Regions from separate parts of the Ochrobactrum sp. 19YEA23 genome, predicted to be linked through region 1. Evidence: predicted binding sites of a transcription regulator. Region 1 holds the regulator's gene; each other region holds the start of a gene.
What was found. Region 1 encodes PhoB, which activates phosphate uptake and scavenging genes when phosphate is short. Its sites were predicted from a motif close to TGTCATNNANCTGTCAT; they were not measured.
Positions count from the first base shown of each region.

Region 2: a site for PhoB is predicted at 1,657-1,673, ahead of QBD01_RS02640 (LTA synthase family protein). Genes of this name have one in related genera too.
Region 3: a site for PhoB is predicted at 1,577-1,593, ahead of QBD01_RS02100 (DUF2794 domain-containing protein). Genes of this name have one in related genera too.
Region 4: a site for PhoB is predicted at 1,926-1,942, ahead of QBD01_RS06255 (DUF1045 domain-containing protein). Genes of this name have one in related genera too.

Region 1 is NZ_JASAMQ010000001.1:305,425-309,095, reverse strand. Features, by position in the region: gene QBD01_RS01410 (cell wall hydrolase) at 24-977, opposite strand; gene QBD01_RS01405 (hypothetical protein) at 1,034-1,219, shown strand; gene phoB (phosphate regulon transcriptional regulator PhoB) at 1,613-2,299, opposite strand; gene phoU (phosphate signaling complex protein PhoU) at 2,445-3,167, opposite strand; gene pstB (phosphate ABC transporter ATP-binding protein PstB) at 3,262-3,671, opposite strand, start outside.
Region 2 is NZ_JASAMQ010000001.1:587,242-590,912, forward strand. Features, by position in the region: gene QBD01_RS02640 (LTA synthase family protein) at 1-1,618, opposite strand, end outside; gene QBD01_RS02645 (ABC transporter ATP-binding protein) at 1,820-3,622, opposite strand.
Region 3 is NZ_JASAMQ010000001.1:458,260-461,930, reverse strand. Features, by position in the region: gene acnA (aconitate hydratase AcnA) at 1-88, shown strand, start outside; gene QBD01_RS02105 (thioredoxin family protein) at 445-1,149, shown strand; gene QBD01_RS02100 (DUF2794 domain-containing protein) at 1,656-2,054, shown strand; gene QBD01_RS02095 (N-acetyltransferase family protein) at 2,068-2,613, opposite strand; gene QBD01_RS02090 (Bax inhibitor-1/YccA family protein) at 2,731-3,513, opposite strand.
Region 4 is NZ_JASAMQ010000001.1:1,333,417-1,337,087, reverse strand. Features, by position in the region: gene QBD01_RS06260 (alpha-D-ribose 1-methylphosphonate 5-triphosphate diphosphatase) at 1-1,119, opposite strand, end outside; gene QBD01_RS06255 (DUF1045 domain-containing protein) at 1,123-1,851, opposite strand; gene QBD01_RS06250 (sugar kinase) at 2,024-2,941, shown strand; gene QBD01_RS06245 (aldose epimerase family protein) at 2,948-3,671, opposite strand, start outside.

The DNA of each region.
Region 1 (3,671 bases):
GCACCGAAACCGTTCAAATCAACTTATAGAGGCGTTTCCGGCCGGTCCTGCGACAGGAGCAACGCGCCGATTGCATCGGCCTGCTTCTGGTCTGCCGCTGCATATCCGAGCGATTGCGGCGGGCTTGCAGGCGCCGACGTATCGAATTGCGGCTGATAGGACGCAACCTGCTGAATCTGTGGCTGTGCCTGTGCTGTCGCTATACCATTCTGGTGCGAGAGGCGATTGCCACGTGCCTGCGGGCCAAGGCCGCTGCCCCGTATAGAGGTTTCCATCTTTGCGGCATCCGCCAGCGCGACCTGTACGGTGGGCGCTGCTTCCGGCACTGGACCGGCCTGTGGCAGCGTCACGTCATAAGACGGATCTTGCGGCGTGGATGGCGACTGCGGCGAATAGGCGAGAGCCAGATTGTATGGCTCCTGCGGCACCGGGTTCTGCAACGAGCCGTCGCGGTTGCGCTTCTCGTAGAATGAATTACCGCCGGCAACCAGCACGTAATGCATGTTGTTATACGGGAATGACAGACCAGCCGTGTGGAAGAACATGGCGTTCTTCAGCTTTGGATGGCGCTGGCCCTTCAGCACGGCGTCAGCAGCTGCCTGAACGTCGGGCAGCTTGCCCGATTCCATCCTGCGGCTGAGAACGCCCGGTGCGAACTGGTTCTTCTGACCGACAACGCCACAAATAGTATCCGGATAACGGCCCGATGCGAGGCGGTTCATGACGACCGTACCGACAGCCATCAGACCATCAGGGCTGGAACGGTTCGATTCGAAGAACATTGCGCGCTCGAGGCACTCCTTGTCCCTCGCCGTGTAGGTATAGGTCTTGACGCCGTTAACCGACTTGACGTGGCTTGCGGCCGCCGTCTTCTCAGTCTTGGCTGTGGTGCCGGTCGTCGTGCAGCCCGTCATTACGAAGGGCGCTACGAGCAGTCCTGCCAATACAGGCAGCTTCCAATTACCAGCGCGCGTCAACGGCTCAGTCTCATATTCAGGACCCTTAACTGAAGCAGTCGATCCGAAGGCCAATAATGACCGGTACGGGTCTAGCTGCGGTGCAAGTCAAAGCAGGCGAAGATCAAAAATCAAACAACCTGCCGTCGCTCGTCTTCTTCAAGGTTTTGGAATTTTTAGGCCAAAAAAAGGCAATGGGTCAAATTCCGAAATTGCTGAAACCATCGAAACGGCCACAAATGAAACCCGAATCACGAGCGTAATTGCCCACACAAACCATTCAAAACTATTAATAATTTCTTAATGAACCTACAGAAAAGAGATAAACCTTTGATTTGATGGAAATCATAGTTCCTCAATACAGGCCACATCGCTGCCTTAATTCGCAACTGCTGTAAAATTTTGATATATCTTGCTTCATCCGGTTGGGAAAATCTGCGGCGTAACTGTTTTAGCAAGTCCTGCGCCGGTTCCTTCAACTTTGATGCAAGCTACGTAACATTCCGTGAGATTGGCCATTTTTGGCCTTTTCAGCACCTCATCTGACCGAATCGGGTGGAGCAGGCAACTGGCAAAATGGGCACGTCTGAAAGTGATCGAGCCCGCCTTTCGGTCACGAAAGACGGGCTCGAAGAGCAGTTTCTATTGAAGTTCGATCAGCCGAAAGAATAACCGGCGCCGCGTACCGTGCGGATCGGATCAAGCGCGCGACCCAAGTTGATAGCCTTGCGCAGGCGTCCGACATGGACGTCGACGGTGCGATCATCGACATAGATGTCCGGTCCCCAGACACCATCGAGAAGCTGGCTGCGTGAGAACACGCGGCCCGGCGACATCATGAAATATTCCAGCAGGCGGAACTCCGTCGGTCCAAGACGAACTTCCTTTTCTTTGCGGTAAACACGATGCTGCTGGCGGTCGAGCACCAGATCGCCCACCTTCAGCACATGCGACAGCAGGCTTGGATTAGCGCGGCGCAGCATGGCCTTGACGCGGGCCAGAAGCTCAGGCGTCGAGAACGGCTTTACGACATAATCGTCGGCGCCGACGCTCAAGCCGCGAACGCGTTCGCTTTCCTCACCGCGGGCGGTCAGCATGATGACCGGCAAACGTTCCGTCTCCGGCCACTGGCGCAGACGGCGGCACAGTTCGATGCCCGATACGCCAGGAAGCATCCAATCGAGGATGAGAAGATCCGGTACGTTCTCGCGCAGCGCGATTTCAGCCTCGTCGCCGCGTAGCATCGTATCCACCTGATAGCCTTCGGCCTCAAGATTGTAGCGCAGCAGAACGCTCAGCGCCTCTTCGTCTTCCACCACAGCGATTTTGGGTACCTGTGACATCCAATATTCCCTATTAAAATCCAGCGAGCGGAAGATACACGTCCCCCTATCGACCGCGTGCCGCCGCGCTATTCACTCATTCTCCACCGCATTTGGAGCTCCTTTCGGCAAAGCCGTCCTGATGTGCTCCAAACGCAGCGCTTACTCAGGGCTTGCGTGCCTCATCCACGACGATGCCGTGGCTCAGGTCTTCTTTCGGTCGTTCGGCAGGCATCTGCAGGCCGGTCACGATGTAATAGACGGTTTCCGCGATGTTGGTCGCATGGTCGCCGATGCGCTCGATATTCTTGGCGCAGAACAGAAGATGCGTGCAGGCGGAAATATTGCGCGGATCTTCCATCATATAGGTGAGCAGCTCGCGGAACAGCGAGGTGTACATGGCGTCGATCTCATCGTCGCGATCACGCACGATATTGATCTGCTGCACCGAGCGCGACGCATAGGCGTCGAGCACGTCCTTGAGCTGGGTCAGCGCCAGTTCGGCCAGCGTTTCAAGACCGCGATAGAGCTTGACCGGCTGGCGGGACTCCGAAACGGCGGCAACGCGCTTGGCAATGTTCTTGCCCAGATCGCCAACGCGCTCCAGATCGGCGGAGATGCGGATCGAACCGATAATCTCGCGCAGATCGACAGCCATCGGCTGACGCTTGGCGATGATCATCACGGCCTTGTCGTCGATTTCGCGTTCGCTGGCGTCCAGGATCAGGTCGTCTGAAATGACGCGCTGGGCAAGGGCGTTGTCTGCATTGACGATAGCGGCGACCGACTGTTCGACCATACGTTCCGCATGTCCGCCCATTTCGGCGATCTTGTGGGTGAGAAACTTCAGTTCCTCATCGTAGGAACGAACGGTATGCTGAGACGGCATGGTAGACCTCGTAATATAAATTGCGGGGAAGCCGCACTTCTGTTTTTGCTAGCGCAGTCCGCGGGCAAGGGAGGCTTGTCCCCCGCCCTCGTTGTTAGCCAAAGCGTCCGGTGATGTAGTCCTGCGTGCGCTTTTCGGTCGGCGCAGTGAACATCGTTTCCGTGTCGCCCACTTCGACCAGATTGCCGAGATGGAACATGGCGGTGCGCTGCGAAACACGGGCCGCCTGCTGCATGGAGTGGGTGACGATGACGATGGTGTAGTTCTGGCGCAGTTCGTCGATCAGCTCTTCCACCTTTGCCGTAGCAATCGGGTCGAGCGCCGAGCAGGGTTCGTCCATCAGAATGACTTCCGGGCTCACCGCAATCGCACGGGCAATGCACAGGCGCTGCTGCTGACCGCCGGAAAGACCCGTGCCCGCATCGTGGAGGCGATCCTTCACTTCCTCGAACAGGCTGGCCTTCTGAAGGCTCGTCACGACGATTTCTTCAAGATCGGTCTTGG
Region 2 (3,671 bases), 280 kb from region 1:
CGCCGCGCTTGTTCGACCATAGCACGAGCGGTGTTTCATGCTGGAGAAGCATGTCGGCGGCGGGCGCAATGCGGCTTGCGACGCGATCCTGCATGAAGCCGGTTTCGGTATAGACGGGGCCGAGCGGCGGCAGGTGATCGCCGAAGAACACCAGAATGGTCTCGCGTTCGCGCTTCGACGCCCAGTCCATCAGGCGTGCAAGGCTTGCATCGGCATCCATCGCGCCTTGCGAATAGCTGCGGATCGACTGGCGCACAGCTTCGCTGGCGTCGGTCTGTACATCGAGCCTGGAATCCGGATAACGGTTGGCCTCATAGGGGCCATGGCCCTGCAGCGAAACGGCGAAGAAGAAGAACGGGTCCTGCTGCTCGTCAGCCTCGCGAATGATCTCGGTGGTCAGCGCATCGTCCGAAGCAAGCGCACCGCGCTTTTCCAGCGGCGGCATGTTTTCTTCTGACATGAACTTGTCAAATCCCATGTTTTCATAGACGGGACCGCGGTTCCAGAACCATTGCCGATAGGGGTGGATCGCCCGCGTCGCATAGCCCTGTTCCTTGAAGAAGCTTGCAAGCGAAGGCAGTGGGCGGCGAATATATTGCTGGTACGGAATACTGCCCGAAGGCAGGAATGCCTTGGAAAAACCGGTCAGAGCTTCAAACTCGACATTGGCGGTCATGCCACCGAATTCCGGCGAGAACACATAGCCGGATTGTTCCGCACGCACGGTCGGGATCGGATCGGCGCTGAAGGCGACGCCCGGCAGGCGGGTCGGGTCCCAGAAAGACTCGCTCATGATCATGATGACGTCGGGCTTGCCGGTATCAAGTGCTGCCGGAATGAGCTGTGCAGGTGGTTCAATCGACGCAATTGTTTCGGGCGAATAGCCTTCCGGCGCGAAGACGGTTGCCATTGGCACGTTCAAAATGAAGGCCATGGTGAACCCGTTATGCGCGTAATTTTCCTTCTGGTCCCACATGATGGGCAGAACGCGCAGGCGGTCGCGGGCCAGCGAGAAACTGGCATAGTCGGAAATGAAGGCGAACCAGGCGAGCAAAGGCAGCGCAAAGGCCAGACGAAGTGCGCGGCCTTTCCAGGGAATACGGTCGAAGCGACGCCACCAGAAAAGGCTGGCGGCAATGAGCAGCGCGGCACTGGCGATCAGGAGGAGGGTGATGCCGACAGCGCTCCACGGGCGCTCGCGCACCAGAAGCGGCAGCAGGTCGACGATCTGGCGGGCATAGAGAAAATCGCTCGGATAGAGCGGGTCGCCGAGATAAAGGCTTTTTTCGCGCGCCGTCGCGGCAGCGATCAGCGCCAGCGGCCCGACCACAAAAAGCCCGTAATGGATGCGCCCGAAAAGCGCATCGCTGGCGGTCAGCACCACAACGAAGAAGGCAACAGTCGTCCATGCAGGCTTGTGCGGGGTGCGGAAAAACTCAACGGTTTCAGCAAACGAACCGCGGAAAATCCATTCAACGGAGAAGACGAGCAGAACGGACAGGACGATGGAAGCAAGCGCGACCCAGACAAAGCGCACAGGCCACGAGACATGCGAAGCGCCGAAAATGGCCGCATCGCTCCAGCGGCGTTCGCCCGCGTTTTCCACTACTCCAGACATCTCTTACCCGCTACCATTTCTAAATATGAGAAATTTCGTGTCACATTTCTGTCATGGAAATGTCAAGCCACGGTTGAGCGGCAGGTGATACCGGACGTGATCTGAACGCGCAATGAATAGAAAAAGCCCAATAAAAATAGGGCCGGAAGTGATTCCGGCCCTGTTCTTTAGGCGGTGAAAGTATTCTGGTTATAGCGTGCCTCAAATGACGTCTTCGAGACCCTTCGTCAGCTCCAGCGCCTGCCGTTCGAACAGACGGCGGTAGATGCCGCCCGGCTTGCGGATCAGCGCATCGTGGTCGCCTTCCTCGATGATCTGTCCCTTGTCGAAGACAAGCAGCCGGTCGAGTGCGCGCACCGTCGAAAGCCGGTGAGCAATGACGAGCGTGGTGCGCCCGATCATCAGGCGTTCCATCGCCTGCTGGATCAGCACTTCCGATTCCGAGTCGAGGCTGGACGTCGCCTCGTCGAGGATCAGAACCGGCGCATTGGCCAGAAACGCCCGGGCAATGGCCACGCGCTGGCGTTCACCACCCGACAGCTTCACGCCGCGTTCACCCACCAGCGTCGCATAGCCCTTCGGCAACCGGGTGATGAAGTCATGCGCGCTGGCAAGGCGTGCCGCTTCCTCAATCTCGGCCTGTGTTGCGCCGGGGCGGGCATAGGCGATGTTCTCGGCCAGCGTGCGGTGAAACAGGATCGGTTCCTGCTGCACGATGGCGATCTGCGACCGCAGCGACGCCTGGGTGACTTCAGCGATGTTCTGGCCGTCAATGCGGATGGCGCCGTCAGTGACGTCGTAAAGCCGCTGGATCAGCTTCACGAAGGTGGTCTTGCCAGAGCCGGAATGGCCGACAAGGCCAACCCGTTCGCCTGCATCGATCTTAACCGAGAAGTCGCGGTAAAGCGGGTCTTCATGGTTGCCATAATGGAACGTGACGTGATCGAAGGTGATCTCGCCCGCACCGATCTTGATCGCGGTAGCGCCAGACCTGTCGGCAATGCCGTAGGGCTGTGCCTCGATATCGACCAGTTCTTCCATGTCGTTGACCGACCGTTGCAGGTTGCGGATATGCATGCCGACATCGCGCAGATAGCCCTGCAGCATGAAGAATGCCGTCAAAACGAAGGTGATATCGCCTGCCGTGGCCTTGCCCTGGCTCCAGAGATAGAGCGCAAAGGCAATGACAACGCCGCGCATGACCAGAAGGTTTGCGCCCTGAATGAAGCCGTTCAGCGTGCCGATCAGCCAGGTACGGCGCGTGCGGCTGCGCCACTTGGTGACGACTTTCGAAAGACGAACATCTTCACGGCTTTCCGCGCCGAATGCCTTCACGACAGCGTTGCAGGAGATGGCGTCGGCCAGCGAGCCGCCCATGCGCGTATCCCAGCTATTGGCCAGTGTTGCGGCAGGCGCAACAAAGCCAAGCGAAATCACAATCGTGCAGACGATGAACAGCACAGAGCCGATGGCAACCAACAAGCCCATCAGCGGCCAGTACCACGACAGCAACGCAACCGAGCCAACCAGCATCAGGATTGACGGCAGCAGGGCGATGATCAGCGTGTCATTGAGCAGATCGAGCGCCCACATGGCGCGCGAAACCTTGCGGACCGTTGATCCGGCAAAGGCATTGGCGTGCCAGTCGGTCGAAAACCGCTGCAACTTGTGGAACGAACTTGCCGCCATGTCGCTCATGATCTTCAAAGTGAAGTCGGTGATGACATAGAAGGTCAGCTGGCGGGTGATCAGCGCCAGCGCGCCCAGCGCCAGCAGCACGACAAGCGCCTGAATGGCGGCATCCCATGCGCCGTTATTGCCAAGCGAAAGCGCATCGACCAGCCGCCCCGAATAGAGCGGAGTCAAAACATCTGCGGCTGTTGCAAGCAGCATGCCGATTATCATCAGCGCCAGCCGCAAGGGCTGACTTCGCCAATGGCTGAAAGTATAGCCGAGGACATTGCGGAACGCAGGTCCCCGGAAATCTAAACGAAACCGAGTCATATCCATATTCCAGCCTGTGCTCGCGCGCAGAACTGGCCCTTGATTGAGA
Region 3 (3,671 bases), 150 kb from region 1:
GATCTGCCGCATCGATACGCTGGACGAGCTGGACTACATGAAGAACGGCGGCATTCTGCAGACCGTTCTGCGCGATCTCGCTGCCTAATCAGCGTCTGATTGAAACAAAAAGCCGCCGGAGCAATCCGGCGGCTTTTTTATTTTCCGGCAGTTTCAACGCCGAAACTCTCATTTTCGCGGTTTTCGCGCGCGAATCTCGAAATTTCGGGATCCATATGACGCAAATAGAGCACACTTGGCCCAGAATCTCACCGCAACGTGAATTCCCATTGATCGGCGTAATTCCTACATAATAGATGTCATCATCAATTAGTGCAGGATGAAACTAAAGTGACCGTGCAGCCCTCTTTTTATGGAACAGCCACTTGGCTGACCGGCGATTCCCTGCCGGCCTGGCGCAACGTATGCGCCGTTCTTGGGCTGGCTTTCACCGGCTGTGTCTCCATGCAAGGCTCTGCTTTAGCGCAAGATGCGCCCAAGAAGACCGCCGTCATCGAGCTTTTCACCAGCCAGGGCTGCAAGTCCTGCCCGAAGGCTGACGACAATTTTGCCAAATTCGCCGATGATCCGAGCGTGCTGGCGCTGTCGTTCCACGTCAATTACTGGGATTATATGGGGTGGCGCGACACACTTGCCACCCAGGATAATACCGACCGGCAGAATGCCTATCGCAATTCCTTCAACGCACGCATGATCTATACGCCGCAGGCCATCATCAATGGCCGCGCGGAGGTCAACGGTCGCGATGCAGGCGCTATCAATGCACAGATTGCAGCCGACAAGCTGACTGTACCTGTTGCGATCAACCGTCTTGACGATGGCCGTCTGTCCATCGAAATCGGTGCTGGCGAGAAGCCAAAAGTGCCGGTGCATGTGGTTCTGTTCTATTTCCGCGATGCGGTGACCATACCGATCACCGAGGGCGAGAATGCCGGTCAGGATATCACCTACCGAAACACGGTCAGCGAGATCAACACGATCGGCATGTGGGACGGCAAGGCGCTGAAAATCGAACTCCCCGCTTCCGAGTTGAAGCGGAAGGATGTTTCCGGTTGCGCGGTGATTCTGCAGGAAACCCGGGACGACAATTCCCTTGGGCGCATCCATGGCGCTGCCATGTTCAAGGAAAAAGCGCCAGTCGGCCTCTGACCGCGGCTGTTTCAGCACAAACCATAGTCTTCAAATCCGGCAGCATTGTCGGATGTCGAACATAGTCGTCACTTTTCGGGAAGGGCATCAGTCTCGGAGGTATGGAAGACCGTATCAGTGTTGCGGCTCGGTCGGACGAAGAAGGTTGGTTCGGCTCGGGCAGTCCTTTGGGCGGGGGGCTTGGGGTCGGACATACCCGAACCGAACCGTCTCAGGCAACACGTGGATGCTGAAGCCATAATCAGGCTGGAATGCGAAGCTGACAAGGCGAAAATGTGTTCGACGATCACCATTCCAGACAGACTTTCGTTTTTCGTGAACAACTAATGCACGATCAGACAGGCACCGAATCTGGCGTTTTATGAGGGATATCCCGGTCAATTGAACCGCCAGACCACCGCCCGCACTTGAATTTGTTTCACAAAAGCATCACCCTGCTGTCATGCGTTTCGTTGCGGCGAAGACGCGCCTGCCGCTTCGCCACCCACAGGGCTGAAAGGAAGGACATGGATATTTCAAGCGCAGCAAGTGAGGATTCATCATCCTCGTCCAACGCATCCGCGTCGCCAAAGGTCGTCTCACTCGACCGCGCCAGACCGACCCCCTCCACCATCAGTTTCGACCGGCATGAACTGGGCAAGATCCTGAACATCTATGGCCGCATGGTCGCCGCCGGGGCATGGCGTGACTACGCCATCGACCATTTGAGTGACCGGGCCGTCTTTTCCATCTTCCGGCGCGCCAGCGAGGTTCCGCTGTTCCGCATCGAGAAGAATCCCAAGCTCGCCCAGAAACAGGGCGCTTACGCGGTCATTGCAGCAAGCGGGCTGATCATGAAGCGCGGCCATGAGCTGGAACGTGTGCTGCGCGTTTTCGACAAGAGCCTGAAACTAGTCGAGGCCTGACCCGTCGACGCGCTCAGGATGAGGATAGTGGCATTTTGCCCGGTTCAAGCGTGCGCCCGCCATTGAGCGGCAACTGCATCAGCACCGTATCCAGCCAGCGCCCGTGCTTGAAGCCTGAACCCTCGATCCGTCCGCAATGCTGGAAGCCCAGGCTTTCATGCAGCCGCACGGAACCGATATTGTTCTCACCATCGCCGATGACAGCCAATAGCTGCCTGAAACCCAGTACCGTTACCCGTTCGATCAGTTCGCGCAGGAGAAGCTTGCCGACGCCCTTATTCTTGGCCTCTGGCGCGATATAGATCGAATCCTCCGCAAGCCAGCGATAGGCCGGTCTGGTGCGGAAATAGCTGGCATAGGCATAGCCCAGCACCACACCGTTCTCTTCCGCAATCAGAATTGGGAAACCCTGCTCGACAAAGCCCTCAAAGCGCTGTCGCAAATCTTCACGCGACGGCGGCTCAACCTCATAAGACCCGGAACCGTTCAGCACGGCTTCGGTATAGATCGCAGTGATGGCATCAATATCGGTGGGACGAAAATCGCGAACGACAGGCATGAGACAGAACCGGAGAAATGATTTTACACATTTCCAGAATGCATCATGAAACCGTCAGACAAAAGCAAAAAGGGCAGCGTTTCCGCTGCCCTTTCGCATTCCAGCTTCTTCTGTTGATTAGTTACGGTTGCCCATGAACTGCAGCAGGAAGGTGAACATGTTGATGAAGTCGAGGTAGAGACGCAGCGCGCCCATCACGACCTTGCGGCCCTGCGTATCCGAAGCATCGCCTTCGTAATACATTTCCTTGATCGACTGCGTGTCGTAGGCGGTGAGGCCTGCGAAGATCAGAACGCCGATCACCGAGATTGCAAACTGCAATGCCGAGGAGCCGAGGAAGATATTGACGACCGAAGCCAGGATCAGGCCGAACAGGCCCATGATCAGGAACGAGCCCATAGCGGACAGGTCACGCTTGGTCGTATAGCCGTAGAGCGACAGCGCACCGAAGGACGCAGCCGTCACGAAGAAGGTGCGAACGATGCTCTGGCCGGTGAAGACCAGGAAGATCGACGACAGCGACAGGCCGACGAGAGCTGCATAGCCCCAGAAGACGGCGTTAGCGGTCGAGACCGAAAGACGTTCGATGCGGAAGCTCAGGAAGAACACTGCCGCCAGCGGCGCAAGCATCACCACCCAGCGCAGCGGCGAGGTGTAGAGCGCGACGCCAAGGCCCGTGAGCATCTTGCCGTTAGCAAGCTGCGCGACGGCTGCGGACGGGTCCGTCGTCGTTGCGAGTGCCGCAACGGCGAATGCAGCAAGGCCGGTAACGGCCAGGCCGATAGCCATCATGTTATAGACGCCCAGCATATAGCTGCGCAGACCCTGATCGATGCCTGCATCGGCGCGAGCGCCGCCTACCGGCCTCTGCTGCGCCTGAATATTGCGAAAGTCAGCCATGACTTAAATCCTCTTGCCATGTCCCGTCCGGTGTCGGGGCGCTCATTCCGGCGAGCCGCCGCCAGGCGCCGCTGGCGGGACTCCAGCATGCCTGCCTGACATTATGGGGATTATGGCCCTCACGTACAAGTACCGCCTGTAAAAAAACGCGAGGGTCA
Region 4 (3,671 bases), 1.0 Mb from region 1:
CTTGATAATCGGCACATGTTCGGCCACCTGAACACGCACCAGATCGGCGCGCTTGCCTTCAGCTATTTCGCCACGATCATCAAAGCCCACAGCCTGCGCAGGGTTCTTCGAAACCAGACGAATAGCCTGTGGCAATGAAACCGCATTGGGAGCATGGGCCAGCACATCGGCCAGAAAAAATGCCGACTGCATCATGCTCGCCGGGATATAATCCGACGAGATAATGTCGAGATGCCCGGCCTCGACCAGCTCTCGTGCCGAAACATTGCCCGAATGCGAGCCACCGCGAACCACATTCGGCGCGCCCATCAACACCGACATGCCGGATTCCTTCGAGGCTTTGGCCGCCGTGTGCGTGGTCGGAAACTCGGCAACGCGAATGCCCTGTTCACGCGCTTCGGCAACATGATCGAGCGTCGCATCGTCGTGGCTTGCCAGGATCACGCCGCGTTCGTGGCACAGATCGGCAATCGCCTTGCGCGTCTTGGCGGAATAAATCTGCGACTGGCCAACGCGGCGCTCGCAATAAATCCGGAACTCTTCTTCCGACAGCTTGTTCTTGCCCAGAAAGTAAGCCTTGTAGGCATCTAGATTGGTGAATTGCCGCTGTCCCGGCGCATGGTCCATCAGTGAGACCAGTCTGATCAGCGGATGACTGCCGAAACGTTCAAAGGCCGAAAGACAATCCGGCGCGGAAACCTCGCAGCGCATATGCAGGAAATGGTCGGCACGCAACCGACCCGCCGCACGGCCTTCCGCTATTGCCGTGGAAAGCTTCAGCATGTCGTCGATGCCGGTCTGCGCATCGTCATCCAGACCGATGCGCAAGGCGTCGAATACGGTGGTGATGCCGGAAGCGGCAATCTGCGCATCATGCGCCTGCACGGCGGCAATCGGGTTCCAGCGCACTTTGGGACGCGGCGCATAATGCCCTTCGAGATGGTCGGTGTGCAGTTCGATCAGACCCGGCGTCAGGAAGTCGCCTTCCATGTCTTCGCCGACTGATGACGGCCCGCTGGCAATATCGGCAATCTGACCGTCAACGAGCTTGATCGAACCTTCGATGACATCGTCTGCGCGAACGATACGCGCGTTACGCAGGATAGTTTCACTGGTCATCGCTCAAGGCCTCCCCACTGCCCGCTGGGTCCGCGTCTTCGTGGCTCCACCCGTCAGCGGATGCAGCGAATGAATCTCGAAGGGCGCGCCCTTCTCAGGTTCCACGAACAAAGCGAGATTCGCAACCTCGACCGGATCGTTGAGAAGCGGCGCGAAGAATTCTTCCAGCCGACGCTCAATCCGTGCGCGGTCGCCTTCCGCAACCGGACCAGTCAGGGTCATGTGGAAGCGGAACTCTTCAAAAACATATGGATAGCCCCAGCGTTCCAGATTGTGGCGCTGTGCTTCGCTCAGGCGTTCGGGACGGCGCTTGGCAATTTCCGCTTCATTGAGCGGCGCGCGGAAACGATCCAGCGCAACGACAACATCATTGGCGAGCTGGTTCAAGGCCGTGACCGGTTCATGCGGCACCAGCGCAAAGAACGGCCCGATGGCCCGAAGCTTCAGACGTGGAATGATGACGGGTTCAACCGACGATGCGAAATGCATCAATGCCGACAGGAGTTCGCTTTCAGTCTGATTGTCATTCAGCCGAAACGGCGCTTTCATCGTGGCATGAAAACCATAACGACGCGGTTCATCGGTCAGCGATGCAATCTCTTCCGTGCCAAGCGAGCGAATCGCCGGCAGCTTGACCGGCTCACCGCTAAAGGCGTTCCGCCCCAGCCAGTTGGCCGCAACCTTCAGAAGCGCATCGCTGGAAGGCGGCGTGAAGTAGATCGCATAACGCATTTCAAATCCTTGGTCTGGAACGTGTCTCGCCGTAGCGCGGCGCGGGATCGTTACACAACGAATGTGGCAAGTCGATAAAGCCTGTATGACAATGATGGAAGACAACTGACAAAGCGATTTTACATCACAGAAAATTGGTATAGGCGTCTGTAATCGATTTGAGGAGAAAAAGATGAGCGGTTTCGCGTCTATCGGCGAGTGCATGATTGAGCTTTCGGGCGGCGAAGGCGACCAGTGGCGCATGGGTTTTGCTGGCGATACGCTGAACACCGCCTGGTATGTTCGCGCACTGACCGACAGATCGTTTCCGGTCGATTATGTGAGCGCTTTCGGCGAAGACAATTTCTCGCAGAAACAGCGCGTTTTCTTCTCATCCAATGGCATCGGCATTGCGCATAGCCCTGTGATCGCCGGTGTGCATCCGGGCCTTTATGCCATCACGCTGAACGGTGCGGAACGCTCCTTCACCTATTGGCGCAGCGATGCCGCCGCGCGCCGTCTTGCCAGTGATCGGGCTGCGCTTGAACAGAGCCTTTCCGGGCGCGACATCATCTATTTTTCGGGGATTTCCATCGCAATCGTCCTGCCGGAACATCGCGAAACATTCTTCGACGTGCTGCGGCAATGCCGCGCTGCGGGATCGCGGATCGCTTTCGATCCCAATTTCCGCTACCAGCTCTGGCCGGACCGCAAGGCCGCGCAGGACATCATCAGCGAAGCAATGCGCCTTGCCGATATCGCCCTGCCGACTTTCCCTGATGAACAGGCGCTTTTCGGCGACACCAATGCCGAGGCCTGTGCTGGACGCCTTATCGGCCTTGGTGTGAAGGAAGTTGTCGTCAAGGACGGCACGGAACCGGCCCTGGTCGCGGCCAACGGCGAACAGACGCTGGTTCCCTCCGTTTTCGCCAATGCCGTGGATACCACAGGTGCCGGTGACAGCTTCAACGGCGCTTATCTTGTTGCGCGAATGGATGGACTTTCGCCGGTCGAAGCCGCACACAAGGCCCATGCCGTTGCAGCCCGTGTCGTAGAAACACGCGGCGCGCTCACGCCCATGGAGACGGCGCGCGCCGCTTATACCGGGTGATGCTAACTAATCCCGCGTGAAGGCGAAACGACTTTCCTGCGCGTAGATTTCGCCCGGGCGCAGAATCGCCTGCGGGAAATAAGGATATTCAAGCGAACCCGGCCAGATTTGCGGCTCCAGACAGAAGCCCGCATGTTTCCCGTAAGGCTTACCCGTCAGGCCGATGCAATCATTAGCCATCGTATTGCCCGCATAGAACTGGACACCCGGCTCTGTTGTCAGCACGTCCATACGAACACCCGACTTCGCGCCCTTGACGGAAGCGCAAAGACGCAACGGCACACGTGTAGCCGAAAGACAGAAATTGCTGTCATATTCGACCTGCTTGCCGTTTTCAGCATGGCGGATCGGGCGATAATCGCGGAAGTCGAACACCGTGTCCTTGACCGGCAGAACGCGCCCGTCTGGAATCAGCGCCTCATCGACCGGCATATAGGCGTCGGCGAGAATCTTCAGCTGATGGTCGAGAATGTCACTTTCGCCGCCATCGTCGAGATTGAAATAGCTGTGATGCAGAAGGTTACACACCGTTGGCTTATCAGTCACAGCTTCCAGCCGCACGATCAAAGCACCGTTGCCATTGAGCATATAGGTGCAGCTGACCTTCAGATTGCCGGGAAAGCCCATTTCACCATCTTCGGCAACCGTGCTCAGCGTGACATAATCCGCCCCGCTGCCGGTGACTTTCCAGACACGGTTGCCGAGTCCCTTGCTGCCGCCATGAAGGTTA